DNA from 3 places in the Paraburkholderia sp. SECH4 genome. Region 2 is predicted to be linked to each of the others. Evidence: riboswitches for the same ligand, from Rfam matches in the RefSeq annotation. Region 2 holds a riboswitch; each other region holds the start of a gene.
What was found. A riboswitch is a leader RNA that binds a small molecule or an ion and turns the genes downstream of it on or off. The one in region 2 is predicted to bind cobalamin.
Positions count from the first base shown of each region.

Region 1: another riboswitch for cobalamin. It lies ahead of M0D67_RS33995 (TonB-dependent receptor); the one in region 2 lies ahead of M0D67_RS07100 (CbtB-domain containing protein).
Region 3: another riboswitch for cobalamin. It lies ahead of cobA (uroporphyrinogen-III C-methyltransferase); the one in region 2 lies ahead of M0D67_RS07100 (CbtB-domain containing protein).

Region 1 is NZ_JALOCP010000038.1:8,432-18,762, forward strand. Features, by position in the region: gene ilvD (dihydroxy-acid dehydratase) at 1-1,024, opposite strand, end outside; gene M0D67_RS33960 (LysR family transcriptional regulator) at 1,250-2,233, shown strand; gene lgt (prolipoprotein diacylglyceryl transferase) at 2,377-3,282, shown strand; gene M0D67_RS33970 (SIMPL domain-containing protein) at 3,383-4,114, opposite strand; gene M0D67_RS33975 (EVE domain-containing protein) at 4,311-4,769, opposite strand; RNA gene ssrS (6S RNA) at 4,861-5,042, opposite strand; gene M0D67_RS33985 (cell division protein ZapA) at 5,136-5,447, opposite strand; gene M0D67_RS33990 (hypothetical protein) at 5,444-5,800, opposite strand; cobalamin riboswitch at 6,008-6,265, shown strand; gene M0D67_RS33995 (TonB-dependent receptor) at 6,356-8,251, shown strand; gene M0D67_RS34000 (iron ABC transporter permease) at 8,279-9,334, shown strand; gene M0D67_RS34005 (ABC transporter ATP-binding protein) at 9,331-10,170, shown strand; gene cobT (nicotinate-nucleotide--dimethylbenzimidazole phosphoribosyltransferase) at 10,208-10,331, shown strand, end outside.
Region 2 is NZ_JALOCP010000003.1:365,234-375,564, reverse strand. Features, by position in the region: gene M0D67_RS07125 (MaoC family dehydratase N-terminal domain-containing protein) at 1-403, opposite strand, end outside; gene M0D67_RS07120 (2OG-Fe(II) oxygenase) at 655-1,485, shown strand; gene M0D67_RS07115 (VOC family protein) at 1,760-2,569, opposite strand; gene M0D67_RS07110 (ABC transporter substrate-binding protein) at 2,627-3,811, opposite strand; gene M0D67_RS07105 (CbtA family protein) at 4,038-4,784, opposite strand; gene M0D67_RS07100 (CbtB-domain containing protein) at 4,796-5,017, opposite strand; cobalamin riboswitch at 5,060-5,199, opposite strand; gene M0D67_RS07095 (histidine phosphatase family protein) at 5,254-5,946, shown strand; gene M0D67_RS07090 (alpha/beta hydrolase) at 6,024-7,034, opposite strand; gene M0D67_RS07085 (MFS transporter) at 7,078-8,436, opposite strand; gene M0D67_RS07080 (alpha/beta hydrolase) at 8,433-9,509, opposite strand; gene M0D67_RS07075 (LysR family transcriptional regulator) at 9,846-10,331, shown strand, end outside.
Region 3 is NZ_JALOCP010000068.1:3,374-13,704, forward strand. Features, by position in the region: gene cobN (cobaltochelatase subunit CobN) at 1-3,315, opposite strand, end outside; gene cobW (cobalamin biosynthesis protein CobW) at 3,322-4,425, opposite strand; cobalamin riboswitch at 4,610-4,883, opposite strand; cobalamin riboswitch at 4,963-5,191, shown strand; partial or broken gene cobA (uroporphyrinogen-III C-methyltransferase) at 5,415-6,131, shown strand; gene M0D67_RS42205 (cobalamin biosynthesis protein) at 6,171-6,683, shown strand; gene cobO (cob(I)yrinic acid a,c-diamide adenosyltransferase) at 6,680-7,282, shown strand; gene M0D67_RS40385 (cobyrinate a,c-diamide synthase) at 7,286-8,584, shown strand; gene bluB (5,6-dimethylbenzimidazole synthase) at 8,568-9,227, shown strand; gene M0D67_RS40395 (DUF4136 domain-containing protein) at 9,250-9,846, opposite strand; gene M0D67_RS40400 (CHASE2 domain-containing protein) at 9,881-10,331, opposite strand, start outside.

The sequences.
Region 1 (10,331 bases), on a different contig from region 2:
TGCAATCGCCGTGCAACAGGCCTGCGTCGAGCAGGATCTTCATGACTTGCGGAATGCCGCCGGCCTTGTGCAGGTCGGTCGCCACGAACTGGCCCGACGGCTTCAGGTTGCAGATCACCGGCACCTTCTTGCGCATGCGCTCGAAGTCTTCGATGGTCCATTCCACTTCAGCCGCATGAGCGATGGCGAGGAAGTGCAGCACGGCGTTGGTCGAGCCGCCCGTGGCCATGATGACGGCAACGGCGTTTTCGATCGACTTCTTCGTGACGATGTCGCGCGGCTTCAGATCCTTCTTGACCGCTTCGACCAGCACCCGTGCCGATTCGGCCGCCGAGTCGACCTTTTCCTGGTCCGGATTGGCCATTGTCGACGAATACAGCAGCGACATGCCCATCGCTTCGAACGACGAGCTCATCGTGTTGGCGGTGTACATGCCGCCGCACGAACCCGTGGACGGGCACGCGTTCTTTTCGACCCCTTCAAAATCTTCCTGCGACATTCGGCCTGCCGTGAATTCGCCCACTGCTTCGAACGACGACACGATGGTCAGGTCGGTGCCCTTCCAGTTACCCGGACGGATCGTGCCGCCGTACACGTAGATGCTCGGCACGTTGGCCCGCAACATGCCGATCATGCCACCCGGCATGTTCTTGTCGCAGCCGCCGATCACGACCACGCCGTCCATCCACTGGCCCTGCACGCACGTCTCGATACAGTCGGAGATGACTTCGCGCGACACCAGCGAGTACTTCATGCCTTCGGTGCCCATCGACATGCCGTCCGAGATCGTCGGCGTACCGAAGATCTGCGGATTCGCGTCGGCGCCCTTGACCGCGGCGACGGCCGCGTCGGCCAGACGCTGCAGGCCGGCGTTACACGGCGTGATGGTCGAGTGGCCGTTGGCGATGCCGATCATCGGCTTGTCGAAATCTTCTTTCTGATAGCCAAGCGCGTAGTACATCGAGCGGTTCGGTGAGCGCGCCACGCCTTGCGTGATGTTCTTCGAACGACGGTTGTATGCCATGGGGGACTCCAATCTGTTTTGTTTTGATCAGTGCTGCGTGTGCGGGGCTCAGGTGCTGCCGCAGAGGCTGCGCTGACGCTGCCAATGCGTTGCCGGCGGCGTCGGCCGATACGGCGGTTCAGGTCAGTTCAGTTTAGTTCCGACGCGTTGCGCAAGGGTGCAGTTTTGCGATGCGCGTGTCCAATATATTATTCAGGCTCGATTAGGTCGTAAAATGTATTAATCATGTTGCCTACGATTCCTGACCTGCGCCAGTTGCGCTATTTCGTGACAGTCGCTGAAGAAAAGCACTTCGGGCGGGCGGCCGTGCGTCTTTCCATGACGCAGCCGCCGTTGTCGCAGGCGATTCGGGCGCTGGAGGAAACACTCGGCGTCGAGTTGTTCGCGCGCACCAAGCGCTCGGTGGAGCTGACTCCGGTGGGCGCTGACCTGTTGCCCGAAGTGCAGCGCCTGCTGGCGAGCGCCGAGGGGCTGCGGCCGCTGGCGCAGAGCCTCGCACGAGGCGAGGCCGGGGCGCTGTCGCTGGCCTTCGTCTCGACGGCCGATTACGGCCTGCTGCCGTTGCTGCTGCGCGATTTCGGCGCGCGCCATCCACGGGTGCGCCTCGAACTGACCGAAGCCACCAGCGACGTGCAGATCGACGAACTGGTGGCCGGGCGCATCGACGCAGGCCTCGTGATCGCGCCGCTGCCGTCGCGCCATGCCACCCAGCTCTCGTGGCTGCCGATCGCTCGCGAGCCGCTGGTGATCGCGATGTCGACGGATATGGCGCAGCGCGTGGGCCGCGCCGCCGGCTCCAAGGCTGACTCGCACGCGGAGTGGCTGGAAACGCCCATCAGCCTGCGTGACGTCGCCGACGAGCCGCTCGTGATCTTCCCAAGACGTCTGGCGCCAGGCTTTTATGACATCATTATGGATTGCTACGGCGTGGCGGGCCTGGCACCCCGGGTCGGCCAGGAGGCGATCCAGATGCAGACGATCGTGAGCCTTGTGTCGGCCGGGATGGGCGTCGCACTGGTGCCGCAATCGTTGCGTAATCTGCGCCGCACGGGTGTCGTGTACCGGCCGCTCTCCGAATCGGTGCCGGCGATCGAGACGGGGCTGGTCTGGCGCACGGCGGAGGTGAGTCCGGTGTTGGCCGGCTTCATCGAGATCGTCCGAGCGCACGCGGCCACCATGGAGGCGCAGTTCGCGGCGCCTCGTGTTTAGGCGAGCTTAGGTGAGCCGCTGCCGCGAACGCATTGCAAGCGAAACCGTCCAACGCATGCGCCGCATGATGCGCCCACCGCCGGCTGCTACTTGAAACTCGACTAGAAATCCGCTTCTGAACCTGAACTGCCCATAACAACACGATGCTCATTCACCCGAATTTCGACCCCGTTGCCATTCATCTGGGGCCGCTTGCTGTGCGCTGGTATGGACTGATGTACCTCGTTGCGTTCATCGCGGCGATCGTCGTCGGCCGCTTGCGGCTGCGTTTGCCGTACGTCGCCGCGCAAGGCTGGACCGCTAAGGATATCGACGACATGCTGTTTTACGGCGTGCTCGGTACGATTCTCGGCGGCCGGCTCGGCTACGTGCTGTTCTATAAGGCGAGCTTTTACTTCGCGCATCCGCTCGACATCTTCAAGGTGTGGGAAGGCGGCATGTCGTTTCACGGTGGCTTCCTCGGCGTGACGCTGGCGATGGTGCTGTTCGCCTATCAGCGCAAGCGCTCGTGGTTGCAGGTCACCGATTTCGTCGCGCCAATGGTGCCGACCGGGCTCGCGGCAGGGCGCCTCGGCAACTTTATCAACGGTGAGTTGTGGGGCCGCGTGACCGATCCGTCAGCGCCCTGGGCGATGCTGTTTCCAGGCGCCGCGCCCGATGATGCCGCGTGGCTCACCGCGCATCCGCAACTGGCCGCGCAATGGCATCTGAACGACGTGTTCGCGCAATATCACATGCTGCCGCGTCATCCGTCGGAGTTGTATGAGATCGCGCTGGAAGGCGTGGCGCTGTTCTTCGTGCTGTTCTTCTTCTCACGCAAACCGAAACCGATGGGCGCGATTTCCGCGGTGTTCCTGATCGGCTACGGCCTTGCGCGTTTCACGGTGGAATTCGCGCGTGAGCCGGATGACTTCCTTGGGCTTCTGGCAATGGGTCTCTCAATGGGCCAATGGCTCTCGCTGCCAATGATCCTCGTGGGCATCGGGATACTGGTGTGGTCCTATCGCCGTGCGCGGCGTGAACCGGCGCAGACGGTCGGTGCGAATTGAGCGCTACGTTTTATCGTAGTGAGCTGAGTAGCCAATGGAAAAAAGCCACGGCATGCCGTGGCTTTTTTTCATTGCAGCGGTACTTCTGGCGTAAAACGCGCTACTTCATCTGCACCGAGCCCGACACATTGACTGTTACCGTCGACGTGCCGCCTTCGATCGGCACCGGCGCGGATGCCTTAGCATCGGCACCCATTGCACGTGCGCTCATCATCATCATCGGACGGGGCATGACGCCGTTGTGGCCGACGTTGACTTCACGAATCGAATAGCCGTTGTAGCCGAACGCCTGCGCCGAAGAAGCGGCTTGCTCGCGGAACGACTTGATGGCTTCACCGGTGAGCTTCTGCTCCGCTGCACGCTGCGCTTCAGGCGACAGCGAGAACTGCACGTTGCCGACCTGCATGATCGATGCCATCTGGCCTGCGAGTTTCGACGCCGCGGCGAAGTCGTGCGACTCGAGCACAACTTCAGTACGGCCGCGCCATGCGGAAATGCGGCCGTCACGATCGGTGGACGGGTAGATAGAGAAGGAGCCGGTGCGAGCTGTTACGCCGTTCACGCCCTTGGCTTTTTGCAGCGCTGCGTCGGCGCGTTGGTTCAGCGTGGAGGTGAGCGCGGACGGATCGCTCGCTTCCTGCTCGTAGAACAGCGTGATATCGACGACGTCTTGCGGCACCTCAGCGCTTGCCTGTGCATTCAGCGACAGCACGCCGGCGGGCTGATACTGCGTCACGCCTTGCGCGCGGGCCATGGCCGGCGTCAGTGCGAACGCGGCAGGGGCGGCGCATACGAGAGCGAGAGCGAGTGCACGTGCGGTGTTTTTCGTCATTTTTGGACTCCTTGCTTGAACAGGTTGTGCACGATTGGAGCGAACTCCATGCGATGGCACAACGTTTGCGAGTCCGTTAGGCGCTTGTAACCTGAGCTTGGTTCCCTAATTTGACGTTTGCTCAACGTTTGCTTTCATCCGCGCACAGACTTGCGCGTGAAACAAGCCGCAACGGATCACATGTGCGTATGCAACGTTAAACAAGACGTTTGGTGATGAAGCGCCATTCAGCTTCGGTCACCGGCGTGATCGACAGGCGGTTGCCTTTGACGAGCACACGCATGTCCTTCAATTCCTCATGCTCGCGCAGCGCGGCAAGCGGAATCAACGGGATCTTCTTCTTGAACACCACATCGACGAGTAGCCAGCGCGGCGTTTCCTGCGACGACTTCGGGTCGTAGTAGGGGCTCTTCTTATCGAATTGAGTGGGGTCCGGATACGCGGTGGACGATACCTCCGCGAGCCCCGCAATGCCTGGCTCCGGACAACTCGAGTGATAGAACAGCACACCGTCGCCGACCTGCATCGTGTCGCGCATGAAGTTGCGCGCCTGATAGTTGCGCACGCCAGTCCACGGCAACGTATGGTGCGGTGCCTGGGCAAGATGGTCGATGCTTGCTTCGTCCGGTTCGGACTTCATTAGCCAGTAGCGCATGAATCGAATTGAACGTTAAAGGTTTGATACAGCAAGAAAAATCGAGGCCCAAAGAAAAACGGCACCGAACCGAAGTCCGATGCCGTTTGAATAGGTCCCCGCCTTAGCCGCTAGGCCGGCATCCTGAACCGGGGGTTCAGAATTGGTCGCAGTTAGCAGCACTTCGGGTACATCAGACAGAGTGACGCGCACACCCGTGCTACAAATTTCCACAACCGTGCACATGGCATTGGTTCAAGGAATATATGACCTTGGCGAACCAGGCAGGGAAGTCAAACCGATTGAATTCAAAACGTTTGCATGAATCTTTGCTCATGCACCTCGTTTGAATCCGCAGCCGATCTCAGGACCGGCTACAAGATACTTTTACATGCTGTACTGCTGAATCACAGTACCCAGTTGCTCGTTCATCTGGTGCATTGTACGCCGGATTTCTTCAGCGGGAAATGCTTCTCCGTGCCGCACGCTGCTTTGCAGCTTAAGCAGTTCCGATGCCAGCGACAGCGCGGCCATGACGGCAATGCGATCCGTGCCGCGCACGTTGCTGCTATTGCGGATCTTCGACATCTCGGCGTCGACGCGTGCAACCGCTTCAAGCAGCGCGCCTTCAGTTTCCGGCGAGCAGGCGAGACGATAGGGCACGCCGAGAATCGATACTTCGATCTGCTTGGTGGTCATGCATTTTCTCCATGGCGGGTGACGTCGCTCTCCGCTTCTTCCTCATGCGGCGCGGCCTCGAGCAGATCGAGCTGATTATCAGGCTCGCTGTGCGCGCGGGCCCGCGGCAGTTTTTCGAGGATCGCATTGAGGCGCACCTGTGCGTCGTCGATCTTTGCCGACAGCGCGTCGCGTTCCGCCTGCAGCGCATCGCGCTCCTCGCGCATCAGCGCGAGTTCCGTGCGTGTGGCCTCTGCTTCGGCACGCGTTTGGGCGAGCTGATCTTCGAGCGCGAGCCGCGCTTCATTGTGGCGTTGGCTGATCGTAATCAGCTTGCCGATATTCTGTGAAAGTGTTTCGAGTTCGGTGAGCATCTGCTGCGTCCTCTAAAGACATCGCATTTTAGCGCGGAATGTCGCAGGTTCCGACAATTGTCTCGTTTCGAGACGTAACAACATCGCTTTGTGCCGGCTTTTATCGACCATATGATGAAAAACAACTCATGCATCGGACAATAACCTGCACTTAACAGAACAGTTTGCGCACGGATTAACCATTCTTGACGGACCTGAAGGCCGCTCCTAAACTGGCCGCACTTTGGTGCTCGCGCACGCTTTTCCACAGTGTGCGCAGTTAAACGGGAAGCAGGGCGCGCGCCTCGTCTGAACGCGCTAACCTGCGCTGCCCCCGCAACGGTAAGCGACCGCATTCGTCATGCAGGTCGATCCTGATCGCGTGTTTGAAGCTGAACACGCGAGTGTGCCACTGCGCGTCACGCGTGGGAAGGCGGGATCGATGTGTCGCCAGCCCGAATACCGGCCAGAGGGAGAGGTTCGTTCCCGCGCAAACGTAAAACAACGCGGGCGCCTCGTTACGCATCGGCCCGCGGGGAAGCGGGCCGCGCACGCTATCCACAGGAATGTCATCCCATGCTGTCCCCCATCGCTCGCGCGGCGTTGCTCGCCTTTGCGAGCCTGCCGCTCGTCGTGCATGCGCAAGCTGCTGCTGCTTCTTCGTCGCCGTCTTCTTCTTCTGCCGATACGGGGGCGACCGGTTCGTCACCCGCGGTGTTGTCGCCCGTTGTCGTGACCGCGGAGCGCGGGCCGCAACCGCTCGCCGATGCGATCCCACAGACCACGCTGTTCGATCAGCAGGACATCGCCGATACGACCGCGACCGATTTGCCCGGTCTGCTGCAACTCGCGCCCGGCGCGCAAATTTCGCGCACCGGTGGCCCGGGCTCCACGACGAGTCTGTTTCTGCGCGGCGCGTCGTCGACGCAATCGCTTTTGCTGATCGACGGCGTACGGGTCGACTCCGTGAGCCTGGGCGCGCCGCAACTCGCGCAGATTCCGCTCGACCAGATCGATCACGTCGAAGTGGTGAATGGCAACGTGTCCGCGCTTTACGGCTCCGGCGCAATTGGCGGCGTGGTGCAGGTGTTCACCAAAGACGGCGGCGACCATCCGCCGCGTTTCAATTTTTCGGTGGGCTATGGCAGCTATCACACGCAGACGCAGCAAGCCGGTGTGAACGGCGCGCTGGATAAAGACGGCAACACCACCTTCAGCATTTCGCTCGCGCGCTCGAAAGACGACGGTTTTTCGTCGCTCAATCCGTCACAGGCACCCAACGCGAATCCGAACGCGAACGGCTATCTGAACGAAAGCATCTCGGCTTCGCTGCGTCACAAGTTCAGCGACAAGTGGGACGCGGGCGTCACCTATTTCCAGTCGAACGGCAATAACAGCTACGACAACGCGTACGGTGTGCCGACCGATCTGAACAACCTCTACAGCAAAGTGCGCCAGGTGTCGGTGTTCGCGAACGGCAAACTGACCGACTGGTGGACCACGCACTTCATCGTTTCCGAAGGCGACGACCGCAGCGTGGCGAATACCAACGGCATCTACAACGGCCGCTTCGATACCGACAATCGCCAGTACACGTGGCAAAACGATTTCGCGCTCGCCGCGCAGCAGAAACTGCAGGTCGGCTATGAGCATCTGGACCAGAGCCTCGACTCGGATACGTTCGCCGCTCCCGACCGGCATGTGGATTCGGGCTTTGTCGGCTACACGGGGCGCTTTGGGCGCAATCAGATTCAGGCCAACGTGCGGCGCGATCAGTATTCCGATTTCGGCGGGGCGAACAGTTACTATCTCGGCTACGGTTTCGACATCACCGAGCATTGGAAGGCGACTGCAAGCTATTCGGATTCATTCCGCGCGCCGAGCTTCGACGATCTGTACTATCCGCTCAGCGGCAATCCGTCGATTCAACCGGAGCGCAGCCATTCGATCGAAGCAGCGTTGCAGTACGCGTCGAACGCGCTTGGTGTGATGCGTCTGAGCGCGTTCCAGACGCGTTATTCGAATCTGATCGACTACGAGCAGGTTACGCCCGGCATCTATCTGGCCGAGAACGTCGGCCGTGCGAAGGTGCAGGGGCTCGAAGGATCGTGGAGCGGCCATGTGGGCAAGACGGATGTGCGCGCGTCGGTAACGCTGCAGAATCCCGTCGACCTCGATAGCGATACCGATCTGGTGCGGCGTGCAAGGCGCTTCGCGTCGCTGGCGGTGAATCGCAGCATTGCCGGGTGGCGTGTCGGCGGCGAGTGGATCGTCAGCGGCGCCCGTGAAGATAGCAGCGGCACGCTGGGCGGCTATGGCGGGGTGAATCTGTCGGCGCGCTATAACATCACGAAGGCGTGGTATGTCGCCGCGCAGATCCAGAACCTGTTGAACAAGGACTATGAAACGGCCTACTCGTATAACTCGCCGCGGCGCGGTGCGTATGTCACGGTCGGTTGGCAGCAGCAGTGACGAACGTATTTGCATGAGAACGCGCCGATGAACCGTAGCTCGAGCCCGATGTCCACGACCACGTTGCGCGTGATGAGCGCGAAGCGCGCGGCCGCGATCTGGCTCGTGCTCGCGGCAGTCGCGCTGGTTGTGCTGATGGCGTCGCTCGCGTTGGGCAGCGTGTCGCTCGCGCCAGCGCGCGTGTTGGCGGCGTTGCTGCCGTCGCACGCGTCGCATGTCGAGTCCGGCGATCTTGCCGGTGAGATCGTGCGCACGCTGCGTTTGCCGCGCGCGCTGGCCGGCTTCGCGTGCGGCGCGTTGCTTGCGCTGGCCGGTGCGCTGCTGCAAGTGCTGTTGCGCAACCCGTTGGCCGAACCCTACGTATTAGGCGTCTCCGGCGGCGCGGCGACATTCGCGCTGGTCGCGATGATCGCCGGTTGTGCGTGGTGGATCGTCGATGCCAGCGCGTTCGCCGGCGCCTTCGTGTCGATCCTGCTGGTGCTTGGCCTCGCACGCCGTGAGTTGTGGCGAGGCGAGCCGCAGGATACGTCGCCGCGTTTGCTGCTGACCGGCGCGGTGATCGCGGCCGGCTGGGGCGCCGTCATCACCCTGTTGCTCAACCTTGCGCCGGACAATCGGTTGCGCGGCATGCTGTTCTGGCTGACCGGCGATCTGAACGGCGGCGCGATGCCATGGACGGCGCTCGCCGCGCTCGTCATCGTGCTGGTGGCGATCGTGCCCGCAGCACCGCGTCTGAATGTGCTGCTGCGGGGCGACGCCGCCGCGCAGGCGCTCGGCGTTGCTGTGATGCCGCTGCGCTTGCGCGTGTATCTGGTGGCGTCGCTGGCGGCCGCCGCGGCTGTGACCACGGCCGGCACGATCGGTTTTGTCGGGCTCGTCGTGCCGCATATGCTGCGGCTCGCTTTCGGCAACGATCAGCGCATGCTGCTGCCAGCAGCGGCGCTCGGTGGTGGTGTCGCGGTGATGGGCGCGGACCTGATTGCGCGTACTGTGATCGCACCGGCGCAATTGCCGGTCGGCGTGATCACGTCGATCGTCGGCGTGCCCGTGTTCCTGTGGATGCTGTTGCGCAGGCGCCGATGATGAACGCACACAACGCCCCGCATTCGGCGCTTAGCGCGCAACGCCTGACCTTGCGTGCGGGCATGCGCACCTTGCTCGACGCGTTCACGCATACATTCTACGCAGGCGAGATCTGGTGCGTCGCGGGCCCCAACGGCGCGGGCAAGACGACCTTGCTATCCACGCTCGCCGGTCTGGCGCAGCCGTCGGCGGGTCATGTCGAACTCGACGGCGTGCGTCTCGCCGACTGGCAGCCATTGCCGCTCGCGCAGCGTCGCGCGCTGATGCCGCAAAGCGCTGCGGACGCCTTTAGCGCGAGTGTGCTCGACATCGTGATGCTGAACCGTTTTCCGCATCTGACCGGCTGGGGTTGGGAGGGTGAGGCCGATCGTGCTGCCGCGCATGCCGCGCTGAACGTTTTGGGACTCGCCGCATTCGCCGCGCGCGACGTGCTGTCGCTTTCGGGTGGCGAACGTCAACGCGTTGCTCTCGCAGGAGTGTTGTGCCAGGAAGCGCCGTTATTGCTGCTCGACGAACCGCTCTCGCATCTGGATCTGCACCATCAGATCGACTGTCTCGAAGCGCTGACCGCCTGGACGCGCGAACCTCGGCGTACAGTGATGTTTTCGTGCCACGACCTGAACCTGGCGCGCCGCTTCGCAACACATGCGCTGCTGCTCGACGGCAACGGCGGCGCGTATGCCGGACCGGTGCACGACGTGCTGACGCCCACGCTGACGAGCCGCGCGTTCGGCTATCCGTTGATTCTGATTCGCGACGGCGAGCATGAGGCGCTGATTCCCGCGCCGCGCTCGCGTCACGAATCGCCTGCGGCGCATGACACGCCGGCAGGCTAAGCGCTTTATAAAAACACTCTCTCTTTTAGAAACGTCTATGACTTCTTTGCCAGGTTTGCCGGAATTGACCGAAGTCGAACCGCTCGATCAAACGCTGCGTGCCGAACTGCAACACATCATCGATACCAAGACCAAGCCGCCCGGCAGTCTTGGGCGGCTGG
Region 2 (10,331 bases):
TCAGTTCACCACCAACTTCAATCGCGTGCTGCACCGTCACGAACACGAGACGGCCCGAGCGGCCGGTCTTGTCTTCGATATTGGCGATGGTCGAGGTACGTTTCGCATGCTCGCCGACTTTGAGCGGCGCATGAAACGTCAGGCGGCCACCGGCCCACATGCGGCGCGGCAACGGCACCGGTGGCAGAAAGCCACCACGCTTCGGATGACCGTCCGGACCGACCTCGGACAGCGGCGCGATCGGCAGAAAGTACAGCCAGTGCCAGAGAGGTGGCACGGTATCGCCACTTTCTTCCCGGTCCAGGGTGGCAGCCATTGCCGTCAGCGGAAACGCGGTGATGTCGTCTTCGGTCACCGCTTCCTTGTTGAGCCAATCGTCGAGTTTCTCTAGGGAAGCAGACATGGGCAAAGTCTCCAAACACACTGATTGGACGAAATAGGTCTTACGATAAACCTTGCGGCAGGTTTCGCGAAGTTTGCATTTTCGAACCGGGCCTTCGCTTTTGCTTAAGACGCTCCGGACACCCACGCGGCGGATTGGAGCGGCTCGGTCATAACGATACGGGAATTGGAGAGCAAGAGTCGGAGTGCGTGGCCTTGGGCGTGTGCTTACACTCGGTCATCGTTCGATGAATCGCCTTACGGAGAATGTTCATGAATACGGTCGCGAAGGATCTGCAGTCGCCGGAGTTGGAACTGGAACTGGAACTGGAACTGGGGTTCGAGCCCGACCTGAAACACGCTGGCGCACGGGAGTCAGGCTCCAGCACCGTCACCGGCTCGTTTACGCGGCGCGTCGACGCGATCGACTGGTTCGATGTCGAAGAAGAACTGAACGGATATGGCTGCGCGATGCTGCGCAATCTGCTCAGTGCGCAGGAATGCGACGCGCTGACAGCGCTCTATCCACGCGACGATCTGTACCGCAGCCGCGTCGTGATGGCGCGGCATGGTTTCGGTCGTGGTGAGTACAAGTACTTTGCGTATCCGCTGCCGCAGTTGGTAGCGGCGGTGCGCGCCGAGCTTTATCCGCGCCTCGCGCCGGTGGCGAATCGCTGGAACGAGGCGATGAATATCGATGTCCGCTATCCGGTCGCCCACGGCGAATTTATCGAGCGCTGTCACGCCGCCGGCCAGCTGCGTCCAACGCCCCTGATGCTTCAATACGCCAAGGACGACTACAACTGCCTGCATCAGGATCTATACGGCGAACACGTGTTCCCGCTTCAGGTCGCGATTCTGCTTTCGGAGCCAGGCAAGGATTTCACGGGCGGCGAGTTCGTCATGACGGAGCAGCGTCCGCGGATGCAGTCGCGCACGGAAGTCGTGCCGCTCGGCAAGGGCGACGCAGTGGTGTTTGCGGTTCATCACCGGCCGGTGCAGGGCACGCGCGGCGTGTATCGGGTGAATCTGCGACACGGCGTGAGCCGCCTGCGGTCGGGTCACCGGCACACGCTCGGGGTGATTTTCCACGACGCGACCTGATTGCGCTCCACACGATGACCACCCGTCCCGGCTGGACGCGCCGCCAAGCCACGGACCGGTCCCGTGTTCAATTGGGCGCTTAGGAGTAGGAGCGCGTAAGCGGCGATGGGATTTGGACTTTGTTTGTCCACGGCGTTAAGGGACGGTAGCTGTTGTGAACTTGTCCACAGAAAATGTTCGCAAGCCTGTGGATAACAACCCCACAACAGCGCCAACTACTTGATCCACTTAACTTCCTAAGCGCTGCACGCTGCGCGCCGAAAGGCGATTCCCCTCATCCCGCGACGATCTCGAACCACGCGCCATGCGTGCGATCACGGTCGAGCACTCGCGACTCCGCTTTACCATCAGCGCGCAAAGCGACACCCAACACCCCTTCCCCACGCGTGGCGAGTTGCCGGCGCAACGCCGCGCCTTCGGGGGTAACACTCGCGGCATCGACATGCACGGGGCTCAGCAACACAACCGACGCATCGCCAATCGACACCGTCGCCGACGCTGCCCCAAGTCCCGGCAAAGCCACCGTCCGCGCGTCCGCAAAACCAAGCAACGCCCGATACCGCTGCAAACTCGCCTTCAAATCCTCCACAGCGACCGTCAAGCTCGCCACCCCTCGCACACCGTTCGCATGTTCACGCACCGCGCCTTCAGCCACACGCAGATCACGCGGCGTGATATCCCCGCACAGGAATGGCAAGTCGCTGGTTTGCGGGCGGCCGGTCTGCCACTCGAGCCGCGCGCCGTCCGGGCGGACGCGCCCACCTGCCTGTGGCCCGTCGTATTGCAAGCCCCGCCCATGCGCGGCGTCAATCACAGCAGCCACGCTCGACGGCAACAACGCGTAATCAACAAATCCATCGCCATGACGCTGCCCCACATCCCACCAGCGACGCTGCGGCGCCGCCTGCAAGAAAGCGATCAGCTCGATGTAACTGCCATCGGCGAAACCGATCAGCGCGTTATGCGTCACGCCATCGGCATGTGTACCGCCTTGCTGCACGGTGAAACCGAGCGCCGTGAAATCTTCAATGGTCTGCGTCAGGTCGTGGACGCGAATCACAATGTGGTCGAGTAAAAGGCTCATGGCACAAAAGTCGTGAATGTTGTGAATGATCGGAGCGTTCGACATACAGCGAAATACCTACTTCTGGGCAACCGTCGCCTTACTCTCAAGCAACGCCCACTTGTCGTTCTTCACCACCACGTTGATGTTTTTCACGCCGATCACACGACGCGTCGCCGGATCGAAATTGGCCTTGCCGAACACGACGCTCGGAATGTCGTGCAGCTTCGGCAGCGCATCGCGCACAGCTTTGCGGTCGGGACCGCCGGCGCGCAACGCATAGGCGGCGATGATGACGGCGTCATACGCATAAGCGTTGAACGCGTCCGGCTCGCGGTGGTATTTCGCCTCGAAGCGTTTAACGAAGCTTTGCACTTCAGGCCCGGATTCACCGGGGAAGAAGCTGGTGTTGGTCGCCACGCCGTTGACGGCCTCACCGCCGAGTTCGAGGAATTTCGGCGAATACACGGAACTGGCTGCGGCGATCGGCAGGTTGATACCGCTTGTGCGCGCCTGGCGGGCGATCTGCGCGCCGTCGGAGTAGTACGAGATCAACACGATGCCATCCGGATTCGTAGCGCTCACGCGCACCAGCGTCGCGCGGAAATCTTTCTCGGCCGACTGATAGCCCTCGGCCGCCACGACTTGCGCACCGCGTTCGTTGGCGGCTTTGACGAAGACGTCCTTGCTGGTGCGTCCCCAGTCGGTGTTCAGATAGAGCACGGCGATGCGCTTGAGGCCGAGCGTTTTCACGGCGAGGTCGGCAAGCAACGGCTGCGCGTCGGCCTGGCTGACTGACGGGCTCCAGATGTAGTCGCCGCCTTTGGTGAAGTCAGGATGCGAGTTGGTGAAACCGAGTTGCACGAGGCCGGCATGCTGATAAATCGGCGACGCCGCCATCGAAGCGGGACTCGAGAAGTCGCCGAGTTCGATCAGGATGCGCGGGTCGTTGACGAATTTCTGCGCGATCGTGATGGACTGGCGCGGGTCGCTCTGGCTGTCCTCGAAGACGTAGTTCAGCGGGCGGCCGTTGATGCCGTTGTGGCTGTTGATCTCATCCAATGCAAGATCGAAGCCGGCTTTCCATTGCGCGCCGTACTGAGCGTTCTGTCCGGTCAGCGGGCCGCTGACGCCTATCAGGATCGGATCGCCCGAAGGTGGCGCTGCGATTGCCGTTGTCGTCGTTATTGCCGATGCGGCCAGCAGCAGAAGTGTCGTGATGCGAGTGGCCCATGATGGGCGCAGGTTTGATGTATTCGACATGGCTCCAGGCTCGGTTTGCTTGAGATTGGAGTGAGTGTCGGATTTGCCCCGGCTTCGGGCAACCAAGCGATTCGCATAACGTTATGCGGCCATGGAACTTGTCCACAGAAAATGTTCGCAAGCCTGTGGATAACATTCCTGCAAACGCGCCAAGTACTTGATGTATTTGGTTTCTCTCGCGCTGCACGCCGGCGTGACCGCGGCTCGCGCGGTCACGCCATTCACATCAAAGGTAAGCGGACTTCGCGGCGCTGCGGCTCGCGGGAGCCAGCAATTTGCTTCGCTCGACGAGGGCGCCGAACAGCAGCCCAACTGTCGTCCACATAACCACCTGCATGCCGATGGCCGCGACGCGGAACTTCCACAGCAGCACCGCCGGGAAAGCCGCCGGCACTTCGTTGATCGTCGGCATCGACAGTTGCACGGCAGCAATGATCACGACGAACACCAGGCCCGCCACAATCGAGCCATTCCACGCGCCCAGCTTCAGCGCCGCGCGGCGCCGAACCTTCAGCGAGAACACCATTGCGGCCAGCGAGATCGCGATCATCAGGAAGAACAAGCCGGTCCGCGTCCCGATCGTCTCGGGGTCGCCCACCGAAGGGGGATTCGCCGGGTACTTGATGTTCGGAACGATCACCAGCGCAATAAACGCGCCAAGCGCGAGCCATGCGGACAACGCGCGCGCACTCAGCGCGCCGACGCGGCCATACGCATACGCGAACACCAGCGAGAACAGGCCACCGAACGCGGCGCCGTACGTGACCACGCCAGTCAACAATCCCAGGCCCGCCTGGGTGCCGCGGCTCACCAGTTCGGGTTCGGGCGCTTCGCCTTTGGCGGCGTCGGCCTTTTCCTCGAAGGAAATCGCCTGATCGACCTGCGGTTCGCCCACCAATCTCGCGAAGCCGAACGTGAGCAATCCCGCGGCGATGCCTGCAAGCATCCCGCGTACCAACAATTTACCAACCATGTTCGACTCCGTTAGTGGCAGGGAAAGCCGAGCAGATGGCGGCCGTCGTGCACGAATTCATGCACATACATGCCAGGCACCAGCGACGTGGCACCCTGTTCCGCACCAACGAAATACAGCGCGAGCAACAGCAGCAAGCCGCCAAACACGACCCAAGGCAGCAATTCACGCAGCGGAATCGGCGTGGGTTGGGCGACAGGCTGTGTCGTGGAATCGAAAACAGCGTTGGTCATAATGGACATCTCCTGGGGGTAACGCGCCCCGATAGTCGATTGAAGAGGGATGGTGCGAAGCTCAGGTCTGGCTTTCGGCTCATGAATGCCGATTACAGTGGCGCGACCGCGCCGGGCTCTCACCGGCTTCCGTGCTTCGCAGTGACGCTATTCTACGCGCTAAACTTTGCCTCCCGGCAATACAAAGCATGTACGCGGCGTCCCGCTTTAGTCCGGTCTTTATGGAAATCAACTGAATGGACACACGGCTGTTACTGATCAGCCACGCATCGACCGCGGCGATGCGTGCGGGCCGCTTCCCCGCCGACGACCCGCTCGACGCACGCGGCCTCGCCGAAGCAGCCGCCGCACGAGCGCGCCTGTCGATTCCGGACGACGCGGCGGTTTTCGTCAGCCCGGCCGTTTGTGCGCGCGACACGGCGTCGGCCTTGGGGCTCGGTGCCGCGGCTCTGAGCCAGGGTGCATCGGTCGACGAGGGACTGGCAGACATGAACTACGGCCTGTGGCATGGCCGCCGCCTTGCCGATCTCGCAGTCGAAGCACCGCACGACATCGCCGCGTGGACACATGATCCCGACGCAGCCGCGCACGGCGGCGAGTCGTTCAGTCAACTCGTGAAGCGGGTGGGACAGTGGCTCGATGCGTTAAACGATGCGTGGAGCGAGGACGTGACCCGCGCAACAGACCGTGCATCAAATGATGGAGCGAACGAGGCAAGGAATCGTACGTTACGCGAAAAAACGAGCGTCATCCCGAGCACCACGCAAAACGTGGTCGCCGTCACGCACGCGCCAGTGATCCGGGCCGCCATTGTTCATGCGCTCGGCGCGTCGCCAGCCGTGTTTCCGCGCATCGAGATCGCGCCGCTCTCGATGGTCGAGTTGCGACGCTCGCGACGCGGCTGGACATGGTGGCCGGCGTCGCAATAACGGCGGCCGCGAGGAGTCGCGGTCTTGTTCATGTCGGCACAGTCCTTTGAAAGGTGGCCTTATGGCGGTAGCACGGTTCATGCCTTGCCGAACAACGCCGCCAGCCCCTGCACCGATGCAAAAATCCCCTTCGCATCGTGCCCAACGCCGTCGATCACAAACGTACGATGCTTCGCCGCCCCTTCCGGATGCCGCGACGCCATATAGCGCGCGTAAGCCAGTCCGCGCCCCAGCCGATGCTCGCCTTGAGTCTGCGCGGCGCATGAACGGTCGAGAGCCGAATGCTGCGGATCGCAATCCGCGCCGCCGAGCAGCACGGTGACGTCACGACGCGCATAGCGCGATTCAAGCGCATCAGCAGAGCCCGCCTCCCCGCCACTAGAAGCATAGGCCGGCAACTCTTCGAGCCCATACTTCCAGCGATTGAACGACGGACACGCCGCCGCATCGAACGCCGCGAATGCACCGGACGCGGTCGGCCGCATCGCATCGAAGTACACATACGACGAAGGATTCGCGACCACATAGCGCAGCGCGATTCCGCGCGCGACGAGCGGCGCCTCACCTCGCGTCACCACGGCATAGCGCTGCACCACCTGGCCACCACCCGAATGCCCGGCGATCACCACCTCGGTTAGCGACGCAAACTGCTCGCGCGACGCCAGCGTCTGCAGGATGGCGTCGAGCACATCGAACGAACTGAGCGGCGCCGGACCTTCGGCGTTGTCGCCGCCCATCCAGCCAGTCCAATCCCAGTGCAGCGTGGATGACGGCAACACATGCGCGCTAACGTCGGCACTCGCGAGGAATTGCGGCACGATCAGCAGCGTATCGGCTGCATCGCCACCAGCAAGTGCGCACGCGCGCTCCGCCAGATGGAAGTACGTGTCCGCGTTGCGCAGGCGTCCGTGAATCAGAATCACGGCGCGCTTGACGTCACGCGTCGGCGCAAGCCAGTCGCCGTTCGCGAACACCGGCACGGTGCCGCTGCCCGCAGGCGTCGCGACACTCAGATGCCGGCTGCCGACGACAGCGACCGGACGTTCATTCGGCGCGCGTTCGTCATCTGTGATCAAAGGCTGGGTCATGCAATAAGCTCGTGGGTCATCTAATCAGTCTGGCTAGAGGCGGTTAGCGCGTGACGAACTTCGCCGTTGCACCGCCCGGCTCACGTCCCGAACGCGTGAAATACACCATCGCGAGCGACACGCAACCGGCAAAAATCAGGTAGAACGCCGGCGTCAAACTGCTGCCGGTCAGATGCGTCAAGGCGGTGATGGTGAGCGGCGCCATGCCGCCGAACAGCGTCACCGCAATGTTGTACGACAGCGCTACGCCCGCCGAACGGCTACGCACCGGAAACAGCGTCGCGAGCATGCCGGGGTGCGAACCGGACATGGCGGCGAGGAACACCGTCGCGACCATCTGCGCGATGAACAGATGCCCCGGCGTGGGATTCGTCACGACGAAGTGATAAAGCGGATATACGCAGACCATCCACGTGATTACGATCGGATAGAACAGCCGGTACGCGCCGTAACGATCGGCAAGCTTGCCGGACAGCGGAAACAGGAACAGATTCAGCACGCCCGACACGAACGCGCCGAGCAGCGCGGTGGACAGCGGCAGATGCAATTGCCGCTCGACATACACCGACAGATACGAGTGCCACACATAATTGGTCGCCGCGCCGATGATGATCACGCCCATCGCGCAGATCGCCGCGTCGCCGTTATCGCGGAAGAACTGGCGCACCGTCACACGTGGCGGCTTATCCTTTTGATCGAGCAAGCGCTCGAACTCCGGCGATTCCGCCACGCGATGCCGGATGTAGAAACCAAACGGCCCCGCCAACGCGCCGAACAGAAACGGCAGGCGCCAACCCCATGCCACCAGTTGCTCATGCGTGAGCTGCGTGGTCAGCAGATAACCGACGCCTGACGAAAGCAGCAACGCGAACGCCTGCGCGGACATATTGAAGCTGCCGTAGAACATCTTCTTGTGCGACGGCGCATACTCGACCAGCATCGCCGAGGCCGTCGCGAACTGCCCGCCCACCGAGAGCCCTTGCAACAGCCGCGCGAGCACCACGAGCAACGGCGCCGCGATGCCGATGCTGGCATAACCCGGCGTGAGGCCCATCAACAGCGTGCTCGCCGCCATCGAAATGATCAGCAGCGAAAGCGCTTTGCGCCGCCCCGCCCGGTCCGCGTAGATACCGAACAGAATGCCGCCGATCGGTCGCACGATAAAGCCGACGGCGAACGTGGCGAGCGTCAGCATGATCGACACGAAGCCACTGCCGCCGGGAAAGAACACCAGCGCGATGATCTTCGCGAAGTAGCCGTAGATCAGAAAATCGAACCACTCGAGTCCGTTGCCGAGCACCGAGGCAAAGATCGCGCGCCGCACCATCGGCGGGCTCAGTCCGTTCGATGCCTCCGCGGTGGACGCCGCACCGTCACGCTGATTCACGCTCGCCCCACTCATTGCTCGCATCCTTGGGTGTCGAACATTGCCGACAATGCGCAGACCGACGTCAGCATGCGCGCGCCGTTGTGACCCACACCTGGCACGACATGAAAACTCTGCTTCAGCCCTTCCGGATGACGCGACTGGATGTACCGGTAATACGCCTCCGCACGCGCAACGCGCTGCGGACCTTGCGCTTCGGCGGCACAGCTTCTATCGAGCGCGCTTTGCTGCGGATCGTCGTCCGCGCCGCCGACCAGGTAGTCAATACGGCGCGACGCATAAGTCGCTTCGAGTTGTGCGGGCGAGCGGTCGTCGAGGTATGGCGGCCGATTGTCCATGCCGTATTTCCATTGATTGAAATCGGCGCATTGCGCGGCATCGAACGGCGCCGATACACCTTGCTCGGTCGGCCGTTGTGCATCGAAATACGCATACGTCGACGGGCTCGCCACCACGTAGCGCACATCGATGCCTTCGTTCGCCAGCACGTCGATGTTATGCGCCGCCACCGCGTAACGCTGCACGACCTGCCCCCCGCCTGAATGCCCGGCGAACACGACGTGCCGCAGATTCGGAAACAGCTTGCGATCCGCGAGACGCGTAACGATTGCGTCCAGCACCGCGTACGAACTGACGGGCAGCGGCGCCCGCGCCGCTTCGCCACCCATCCACGCGTCGCCGGTCCAGCGCAGCAGATCGGCCGGTTCGTCATGCACGCGCACGTCGAGCGTGGCAAGGAATTGCGGCGCGATCAGAAGCGTGCTGTCGAGATCCGCGTGGGCGGCGTCGCGTGCATTCTGTGCCGTACGGAAGTACACGTCCGCGTTGCGCAATTTGCCGTGAATCACGATCACCGCGCGCGTTACCTGCGGTTGCGCGACGTTCCAGTCTTTCGACAGGTACAGCGGAAATTCAGCTCGCCCTTGCGGCGTGTCGATCACGAACCGTGTATCCGAGATCGTCGCCACCGGCTTCAGATGCGACTCGTAGGCATGCACCGCGAATGCCGGTTGCGTGAGCATTGTCAGCATGGCGGTACCCACTGCCGCACACCCCATCGCCAGACGTCTTGAAAAATTCAATGTCATGCAGCTTGCTCCTGATCACCGTGCACTGTCTTGAACGCGGTGCATCGTCAGATCCGTCGTTGAAAAGTTCGAAAACTCAGAACCGGTGGCGGATGCCGAGCGTCACGCGGAAGGCCAGTTTGGCATGACTATCACTATCGTCTCCAGTCGATTTAGTTTTATGTCGCGGAGCGCTCGAGCCTGCTTGCCGTGGGTAACGCGGACCTCGATCGATGCGATGGACGAGATCGTAGGATTTGGCGTGGTAAATGTAAAATACCTGTTTTATGCACCATCCATATCTATACGATATGGCAATGCACAGAAAGCAAGGCACGACCGAGGAGACAGAACACGATGGAGCTTCGCCACTTGCGCTACTTCCTGGCGGTTGCCGAGGAAGGCCAATTCACGCGTGCTGCCGAGCGGCTGGCCATGCAACAGCCGCCCCTCTCGCAGCAGATTCGAACGCTGGAGGAAGAGATCGGCTTCGAACTATTTGTGCGCATGCCGCGCGGCGTAAGCTTGACGCCCGCGGGGCAGGCCTTTGCGGAAGACGCACAACGCTTGCTGCAGGACCTGCAACAGTCGGTGGACAGGGCGCACCGGATTGCGCGCGGCGAGCTCGGCACGATCTCGATCGGCCTCACCAGTTCGGCGGCGTTCCATCCTTTTACGACGGAGACGATCCGGGCTTTTCGCGCGGTGTGTCCCGAGGTCGCCGTGGAGCTTGCCGAACTCAATGCGGCGGAGATTATCGAGCGTTTGGCCGCGGGGCAGATTCAGGCCGCGTTTCTCCGCAAGCCGGTCGATGTGCGCGAGGGCGTGGCGTTCGAGTTATTG
Region 3 (10,331 bases), on a different contig from region 2:
CGAATCGAGCAGGTCGTGCTCGCGGTTGTCCTGGTTCTGCAGCACGACGTCCATTGCGGCGAGACGTGTGCCGAATGCCTGGCGCGCTTCTTCGCCGGCGCTTTTCTGAGTGTAGGCGTAACCGCCCCAGGCCTGATAGGCGTTCGCGAGATCGGCGTCGGTTTGCCATTGCTGCGAGTCGATCATGTCCTGCAGACCCGCGCCATAAGCGCCAGGCCGCGCGCTGAACACGCGCCAGCCGGCACGCTTGCGCGCCTCGGCGGCGTCCATGCCGCGCGCAATCAGCACGTCGCGTTCGCGCAGCACACGCGCGCGGATCGGGTTCAGTTCTTCGGGCTCGTCGAGTTCGGCCACGGCCTGCACGGCGGCGTCGAACAGATGCATCACGTTCGCGAAGGCATCGCGGAAAAAGCCGGATACGCGCAACGTGACGTCGATACGCGGCCGGTCGAAGGCCTCGATCGGCATGATTTCGAAATCGGTCACGCGATGACTGCCTGGAGCCCACTTCGGCCGCACGCCGAGTAAAGCGAGTGCCTGGGCGATATCGTCGCCACCGGTGCGCATGGTCGCGGTGCCCCATACCGAGAGGCCGATCGCGCGCGGATAGTCGCCCTTCTCCTGCAAATGCCGTTCAATCAACTGCTGCGCGGATTTCAAACCGAGCGACCATGCCGCTTGCGTCGGCACTGCGCGCGTATCGACCGAATAGAAATTGCGGCCGGTAGGCAGCACGTCGGGCCGTCCGCGCGACGGCGAACCGCTCGGCCCCGGCGGCACGAAACGCCCCTCAAGGCCGCGCTTCAGGTTCAGCATTTCCTGCGGACCGCAGGCGTCGAGCCGCGGCAATACGTCGTTGCGCAGACGTTCGATCACGCGTTCGGCTTGCGGCAAAGTTCCGCTTGCGGGCGCCGCATCGGACGTTTCATGGCCGCACACTTCACGCAACATCTCAGCCGCCAGCAGTTCCAGACGCTCGCGTGTATCGCCACAATGCCGCCAGGGCGCATCGCTCACCCGCTGCAATACCTCAGGACGTGGACCGTCCCACGCCGCAGCCCAGTCCACCGACAACGGATCGAACAGATGATCCATCAGCAGATCGCGCGCCAACGCGTCGATCAAACCAGCCTTGCCGCCCTGGCCATCGCCGACCGGAAAGCGCCCCAGCGCCAGCAACGTATCGCGCCGCTGCACACCCTCAGGCGACTGCCCGAACGTATGCAAGCCGTCGCGAATCTGCGCCTCCTTCAACTCGCACAGCCACGCATCGACGCGCGTCAGCAGCGCATCTTCATCGTCCTGGCCGTTCGGCTCCGCAAGACTCAACTCGTCATGCAGCTTATGCTCGACGATGGTCGCGAGAATGGTGCGCCTCAACAGCTTCGAGCGGCGCGGGTCGACCATCAGTGCTTCATAGTATTCGTCGACCTGGCGCTCGAGGTCCTGCAACGGCCCGTAACTTTCGGCGCGCGTGAGCGGCGGCATCAGGTGATCGATGATGACGGCCTGCGCGCGACGCTTCGCCTGACTGCCCTCGCCCGGATCGTTGACGATGAACGGATACAGATGCGGCATCGGGCCGAGAATCAGATCGGGCCAGCAGGCATCGCTCAACGCGACGCTCTTGCCGGGCAGCCATTCGAGATTGCCGTGCTTGCCGACATGCACGACCGCGTCGATGCCGAACTGATGACGCAGCCAGAAATAGAACGCCAGATACGCATGCGGCGGCACGAGTTCAGCGTCGTGATAGCTCGCGTAATCGCCCTGCTCGCGCGAACGCGACGGCTGAATCCCAACGAACACCTGCCCGCAACGCCAGCCCGCGATCATGAAACGGCCGCGCCGCAGTGTCGGATCCTGCTCGGGTGAGCCCCAACGCGCGTTCAGCGCATTGCGAGCTTCGGCGGGCAACGCATTGAAGTACACAAGATAGTCGTCGAGCGCGAGGCTTTGCAACGCAGGCCGCAAGTCACGCACGACCGGATCGTTGGTCACGCCTTCGGTCAGCTTCTTCAACAGCGCGTCACCGTCGGCGAGCAGCTCGGCCACGCGATATCCCTCATCGCGCAACATGGACAGAATGCCGACCACCGAGGCCGGGGTGTCGAGCCCTACGCCATTGCCGATGCGCCCTTCGCTCATCGGATAGTTGGCGAGGATCAGCGCAAGTTTCTTGTCCGCGTTATCGAGCGTGCGCAGACGGCACCAGCGGCGGCTCAATTCGGCCAGAAAGCCGACGCGTTCGAGGTCCGGTTGGTAGCGGACCACGTCGACTTCGGTATGCGGACAACGATAGGCGAGGCCCTTGAAGCTGATCGCCCGCGTGATGATGCGGCCGTCCACTTCCGGCAGCGCAATATGCATGGCGATATCGCGCGAGTTGAGGCCCTGATTGTCCTTGACCCAATCCTCGCGATTGCCGCCGCTCAGGATCACCTGCATCACCGGCGCGTCGCCGGCGAGCGCAAGCGGCTCGGGGTCATCGATAGCGGACGCGGCGAATGCGGTTGTATTCAGCACCAGCGCGACATCATGTTGCGCGCACAACTGCTGTACGACGTCGCGGCTCATCGCGTCTTTAAGCGAGGTAATCGCGATCGGCAGCGGATTCAGGCCTTGCGCTTCGAGCGCATCGATCAGGGCGTCGAACACGGCCGTGTTGGCCGCTTGCAGATGCGCCTTGTAGAACAGAATCGCAGCGACCGGCGCGCCCTCCCGCCAGCGCGCCTGCCAGTCGGCAATGGTCGGCGTGTCGCGTTCGGGATGGTAGAGCGTCGCGGCAGGCAACGCGCGCGGCAGCGCAGGCTCGCGCCCCCAGCCAAGCGCGCGGTACGCGAGAAAGCGCAGGAACGCCTCGGCATTCTGCGGGCCGCCTTCACGCAGATAGCGCCATAGCTGATGACACAGATCGGCGTCGGCGGTGCTGCGCGCGAGGAGATTCGGGTCTTCCTGCAGATCGCCGGAGAACATCGCGAGCGTCTGCTGCTTGCGCTCGGCGAGCGCGACCACCTGTTCGATGCCGTACGGCCAGTACGCCTCGCCGCCGAGATGATCGACCACCACGACACGCGCATGCTGCAACACGTCTTCGACATAGAAATCGACCGAAGCCGGTTGCCGCAAATACGTGACGTTCGCAAGCCGCACGCTCGGAAAACCCGCGCCCAGACGAGGAAACACGCTCGCGAGCAACGACAGCGTGGTATCCGCGGAGCTGAGCACCACGATATCGGCGGGCCGTTGATCGATCCGGATCACGCCCTGTGTATCGTCGACAAAACCGCCCGGCGTAGTGCGCAGCAGATGCATGACAGGTTACGCCTGTTGCGGCTGGGCGCTGTTCGCGACGGCGCCCAACGCAGCGTCGAATGCCTGTTGCAGCGCGGCCTGGTCGAGGTCTTCGCCGATCAGCACGAAGCGGCTTTGTTGCTCTGCGCCCGTTTCACCCGCTTGCCAGCGCCGGTCGAAATAACTATCGAAACGACGGCCCACGCCCTGGATCACCAAGCGCATCGCCGCACCCGGCAACGCCGCGAACCCTTTCACGCGGTAAATCGTGTTGGTTTCGACGAGGCCCTGCAACGCGGCGATCACGGCTTCGCGCGACGAAACATTCGCGTGCACCACCACCGAATCGAACTCGTCGTGATGGTGATCGGCGTCTTCGGCCGAACCGTGATGGTCGTGGCGCAGATGAATCGTTTCTTCCGACGCCGCTTCAAGGCCCAGCAGCGTATGCAGGTCGAGTTGACCCATCTGCGCGCGCACGATCTTCACTTGCGGCGGAATTTCTTCGCGGATGGTGGCCTCGACAGAAGCCTGCTGCGCGTCGTCGAGCAGATCCGTTTTGTTCAGAATCACCAGATCGGCCGCCGACAATTGGTCTTCGAACAATTCGTGCAACGGCGATTCGTGATCGAGATTCGGATCGGCCTTGCGTTGCGCATCCACGGCGACCGGGTTGTCGGCGAACTGGCCGCTCGCCGCGGCCGGGCCGTCAACCACGGTAACGACCGCGTCGACGGTAAAGCTATTCTTGATCTGCGGCCAGTTGAACGCCTGGACCAGCGGCTTCGGCAATGCGAGGCCGGACGTCTCGATCAATACATGATCGATCTGCTCGCGGCGCTCCACCAGCTTTTCCATCACCGGGAAAAACTCTTCCTGCACGGTGCAGCACAGGCAGCCGTTCGCGAGTTCATACAGTTGCCCTTCGGTTTCGACGCCGTTTTCATCGCAGCCGATGCCGCAACCCTTGAGGATTTCCCCGTCGATGCCGAGTTCGCCGAACTCGTTGACGATCACCGCGATGCGCTTGCCGCCCGCATGCTGAAGAATGTGCCGCAGCAGCGTGGTCTTGCCGCTGCCGAGAAAGCCCGTGACGATGGTGACGGGGATCTTGCGCATTTGAGTTTGCATCGTGAGGTCCATCCGTAGGAGCTGCTCGTGCACGCCGGCGCATTGTGTACAGGTTGGGCAAACGGGGCACATGCCCCAAACCACGACATTAACCAGACACGGGGACGAACAACGGCGTTGCCGAGGCAACCGAAAAACAGAAAACGAGAATGAGGTCATGAACGCGCCACCGCATCCCCGCGATGGTCGTTCTTCGTAGTCTGGCCGGTATCCGGGCTGGCGAAAGCGCCGCTTCCCCTTCCCGGACGAGTGGTTTCTCGCCCAGTGGTTATATGCCGACGCGGCCTTGCGCGTGGACATCGAAGCCGGCTCCGCGGCGCTCTTGAACGCACCGCTTTTCGCTTACCGTTGCGGGGGCAGCACAGGTTGACCCGGTCCATTGCAGGTGGGCACCCTGTTTCCCGTTTAACTGCATGCGCACGAGCGCGCACGCGAGCACCAAAGTGCGTGCGAGTGTAGGCCGAGCGCCCCGTGCCGTCAAGGAACCGCGGGCTGCGGCAAGGCCTTTCCACAGTGCCGGCGCGGCCCGCCGTGTGCTATCGTATGCGCGCGTTTGGTGCCCGCATATGCGTTCGCATGTGCAGTTAAACGGGAAACAGGCCGCGCTCGCTGCGCTCAACCTGTGCTGTCCCCGCAACGGTAAGCGACCTGCGGTGCTTTCGCATCGCGCATGCGTTTTTGATGCCACTGTCCGACGAATCCGGACGGGAAGGCAAAACGCATGAGGCCGCCAGCCCGGATACCGGCCAGACGCGGAGGCAGCGAACGTCACGCTGCCGGCCGCCGGAATCCGCGAGGGACGGATGTGAAGGCGCTGAAGCACGACGTCGCGCGGCCGTTGGCGTTTCCCTGTGAGAAACGCGGCGAGCAGCGTTATTCGTCGCGCGTAATCCGTAGCACCGCATGACCTCAATTTCCGTCGCCTCCGGCCTCATCGAGCCTCATCCGTTTCCGTTTATCACGACATGGCGCACGCCATGCACGCCGCAATGAGCCGCGCCTGGCTGATCGGCGCCGGCCCCGGCGATGTCGAACTGATGACGCTCAAGGCAACGCGCGCGTTGGCGCAAGCCGATGTGGTCCTGGTCGACGATCTGGTGAACCCCGACGTGCTGCAGTTCGCGCGCGCCGACGCGCTGGTCGTGTACGTCGGCAAACGTGGCGGGCATCCGTCGACGCCGCAGGCCGGCATCGTCGCGCAAATGCTCGAACATCTGCAGGCGGGACGCAGCGTCGCCCGTTTGAAAGGCGGCGATCCGTTCGTGTTCGGCCGTGGCGGCGAAGAACAGCAAGCGCTACATGCCGCGGGCATCCGCGTGGACGTGATCAACGGCATCACCGCCGGGATTGCGGCGCCCGCGGCAATCGGCATTCCTGTGACGCATCGCGATCACGCGCAAGGTGTGGTGTTCGTCACCGGACACGGCGCCGGCAGCGGCGAGCCGGACTGGGCCGCGCTCGTCGCCACGCGGATGACGCTGGTGATTTACATGGGCATGCGGCGGCTGAACGAAATCGTCGACGCGTTGCTCGCGGCCGGGATGAGCGCCGATACGCCGTGCGCGGCGATCGAATCGGCTACGCGCCCCGAGCAACGGCATGCGCTCGCGCGGCTCGGCGAGTTCGCGGATACGGTCTCGCGCGCCGGGCTCGGCTCGCCGGCGATCGTGGTGATCGGCGGTGTGGCGTCGCTGGCGTTGGCGCGGCATGCGGTGAATGTTGGCAGCGAACCCCGCGGACACGCAATGAAAACGCTAACGGTCGGTATCGGTTGTCGTTTGCACAGCTCCGCCGAGGAAATCGAAACGGCTGTACGTGCCACGCTCGGCTCGCATCCATTCGACGAAATCAGCACGATCGCCTCGGTCGACGTCAAAGCCCAGGAAGCCGGCTTACTCGAATTCTGCGCACGTCATGCGCTGCCGCTGAAGCTGTTCAGCCGCGAGCAAATTGCGGCGATCTCCGTGGACGATCCGTCGGCGGCCGCACGCGAGCATCTCGGCATAGACGGCGTCTGTGAGCCGTGCGCCTTGCTCGCTGCGGCGGCCGAATCTGGTGCAGCCAGCGTACCTGGTGCGGCCCATGCATCGGTTGGATCAATTACCCCAGTTGCCTCGTCTGCAGCCGACACCCCCAACGCACGGCTACTCGTGCGCAAAACCGTACACGCCGGCGTCACAGTCGCGATAGCATCGACCACCGCCCGCCCCGCCCGCGAACACACAAACACCGACGCTCAAGAACAGGACCTCCCATGAAGACCGATCCCGAATCCCATCAGCGCATGACCGAACGCCGGCGCGAGGGCCATGAGAAAAAGCAGGCCAGCGCCACCGTCGAAAAAGGTCTGCTTATCGTCAATACCGGCACCGGCAAAGGCAAAACCACCGCAGCGTTCGGCATGGCCGTGCGCGTGCTCGGGCACGGCATGCGCCTCGGCGTCGTGCAATTCATCAAGGGCGCGCTGCATACGTCGGAGCGCGACTTCCTCGGCGCAATCGCCAATTGCGACTTCGTCACGATGGGCGACGGCTACACCTGGAACACGCAGAATCGCGACGCCGACATCGCCACCGCGCGCAAAGGGTGGAACGAAGCACGTCGCATGATCGAAAGCGGCGACTATCAGATGGTGATCCTCGACGAACTGAACACCGTGCTGAAATACGAATACCTGCCGCTCGACGAAGTACTGTCGGTACTGAACGCGCGCGCGGCGATGCTGCACGTGGTGGTGACCGGCCGTCACGCGCCGGACGCGCTGATCGAAGCCGCCGACCTCGTCACCGAAATGCGCATCGTCAAGCACCCGTATCGCGAGCAAGGCGTGAAAGCGCAGCGTGGCGTGGAGTTCTGAGCGATGTCCGCGTGCCCCGCCCTGTTCATTAGCGCGCCCGCGTCGGGCCAAGGCAAGACCACGATTACCGCGGGTCTGGCTCGCTACCATCGGCGACAGGGGCGACGCGTGCGCGTATTCAAGACCGGCCCCGACTTTCTCGACCCGATGATCCTGGCGCGTGCCAGCGGGGCGCCAGTCCTGTCGCTCGATCTGTGGATGGTGGGTGAGTCGGCCTGTCGCAATCTGCTCGCGCAGGCGGCCGCCGAAGCGGATCTGATTCTGATCGAAGGCGTGATGGGTCTGTTCGACGGCACGCCGAGCAGCGCAGATCTGGCAACCACATTCGGCGTGCCGGTACTCGCGGTGATTTCGGCGAAAGCCATGGCGCAGACCTTCGGCGCGGTCGCTTTCGGCCTTGCGCAATTCAGGCCGGAGGTACCGTTTTACGGCGTGCTCGCCAATCGCGTCGGTTCGCCAAGGCACGCGCAAATGCTTGAAGAGACTTTGCCGCCGGACCTGCGCTGGTGCGGGCACATCAGCGGCAACGACGAGATCGAGCTGCCCGACCGCCATCTCGGCTTGCATCAGGCGGCGGAGATCGACGATCTTGACACACGTCTGGATCGCGCCGCCGATGCGCTCGCGCAAACCGCGCTGGCCAAATTGCCGCCGCCGGTCGAATTCGGCACGCCTATAGAAGAAGCACCGCCGCGTCTTCTGGAAGGCAAGCGCATCGCCATTGCGCGCGATGCCGCATTCTCGTTCATCTATCCGGCCAACGTCACGCTGTTGGCGACACTCGGCGCGCACATCGATTATTTCTCACCGCTCGCCGATGAAGCGCTGCCGGAGCATGCCGACGCCCTGTACCTGCCAGGCGGCTATCCCGAACTGCATGCGGAATTGCTCGCCCGCAATCTGCGCAGTGCCGCAACGATTCTCGCGCATGCTGCAGCAGGCAAACCGGTCGTCGCCGAATGCGGCGGTATGCTCTACCTGCTTGAACAGTTGACCGACACGGGCGGCACCACAACGCCGATGCTCGGCCTGCTGCCCGGCCATGCAACAATGCAAACGCGCTTCACCGCGCTCGGCATGCAACAGATCGACAGCCTGCACGGTTCAATGACCGGCCACACATTTCACTACTCAAAGCTGACGACGCCGCTCACGCCGCTGCGTTCAGCCACCCGGCCAAATAACGATGCCCCCGGCGAGGCCGTATTCCGCGCCGGCTCGATCGTGGCAACCTATATGCATGCTTATTGGCCCTCCAACCCGGCCTTCACGGCCGCCCTGTTCCATGGCGAAGCCTTTTAACGATTCCGAACGCGAAGCCGTCTACCGCGCGATTTACGAGCGGCGCGACATGCGCCATTTCGTGCGCGACCCGGTTGACCCTGCCGTGCTGCAACGCCTGCTCGATGCGGCGCATCATGCGCCGAGCGTCGGCTTCATGCAGCCATGGCGCATCGCGCGCATTACCGACCCGGCTTTGCGCACGGCGCTGCACGCGAGCGTCGAAAGCGAACGCCTCGCCACCGCCGACGCACTCGGCAAGCGTCGCGAAGAGTTCATGAAGCTGAAAGTGGAAGGCATGCTGGAATGCGGCGAACTGCTGGTGATGGCGCTGATGGACGGCCGCGAGCGTCACATCTTCGGACGCCGCACCTTGCCGGAAATGGACCTGGCTTCCGTGGCGTGCGCGATCCAGAACATGTGGCTGGCCGCACGGGCGGAAGGTCTGGGAATGGGCTGGGTGTCGCTATTCGACGTCGACACGGTGCGTACGCTGCTGCATATGCCCGAGGGCGCACGGCCGGTGGCGATCCTGTGTCTCGGCCACGTCGATCAGTTCTATAGCGAGCCGATGCTGGAAACCGAACGCTGGGCGAGCCGCATGCCGCTCGCCGATTGCGTGTTCGAAAATCGCTGGCCGGCAGACGACAAAGCGCCGGAATAACGGGGGCGCAGACCTCTGACTGCTACGGCTGAACAGGCTTGACCGAAACCACATCCGGCACGCCGCCCGCCTGATCGGTTCGCAGTTTCACGCGCCAGTCGGGCGGCGCATCGAACGGAAATTTTGCCAGCGCGCTTTTCACCAGCACCGGCATCGCATGCAGCGGGTCGGCATCGCGATCGCTGCTGGCCGCGCTCACCTTGTAGACTTCCTGTCCGCTCGACTGCTCGAAAAACCGCAGCGTCAGCGCGTGCTGATAAGCGCGTCCGCCGAATAGCGAAAACGGCGGTTCGGGCGAGCGTTCGCACACGCCTGGCGCGCAGTCCTTCGCGCCCACGCCGATTGCGGCCGGCCGCGTGTCATACGCAATCGACAGCAAATAGCGCGCGGACTTGCCCGCCGAATCGGTGAAGCCGTTCTTCGCCAGCTCATCGCGCAGCATCGTTTCAAATTGCGGATGATCCGCGCTGACATCCTGCGACGGCATGCGCGCAATCGTATAGGTGCGCTCGCCCTGCAGCACGGCCGAGGGATTCGCCGTGTGCACATCGGCGTTCAAACCGGCGCATCCAGTCAGACTCGCCGCGGCCAGCGCAGCACAGATCAATATCGCTTTCACCGGCTTCTCGCTTCGATAAGATGAGTGTTCATAGTCATGAGCGTGGCATTGTGGGCACGTCGGCTTGCGCTTCGTCGAGTGCCGGCAGGGAAATCGTAAACGCGGTCCCCTTGCCCGGCGCGCTGACCACCTCGACATCGCCGCCATGGCGCGTCACGACGGTCTTGACGAATGCCATGCCCAATCCGGCACCGCCCACTTCCGGCCGCTCCGTCTCGTGAAAGCGCCGGAAGCGCTCGAACAGGCCCGCCTGCTGCTCCTCGGGAATCCCATAGCCTTCGTCGCGAATCGTGCACGATACACGTTTTGCCGCAGCGGGCGCGGCCATCTGCGTCAGGCCGCGTGGTGCGCTGAGACAGCCGACGCTCTTCAGGCTGCACGTGATCCGCGTATCCGGCGGACTGTACTTGACTGCATTGTTCAGGATGTTGACGAGTGCACGCGTCATCAGCGAGCGGTCGGCGCAGATCCAGTGGCCGTCGTCG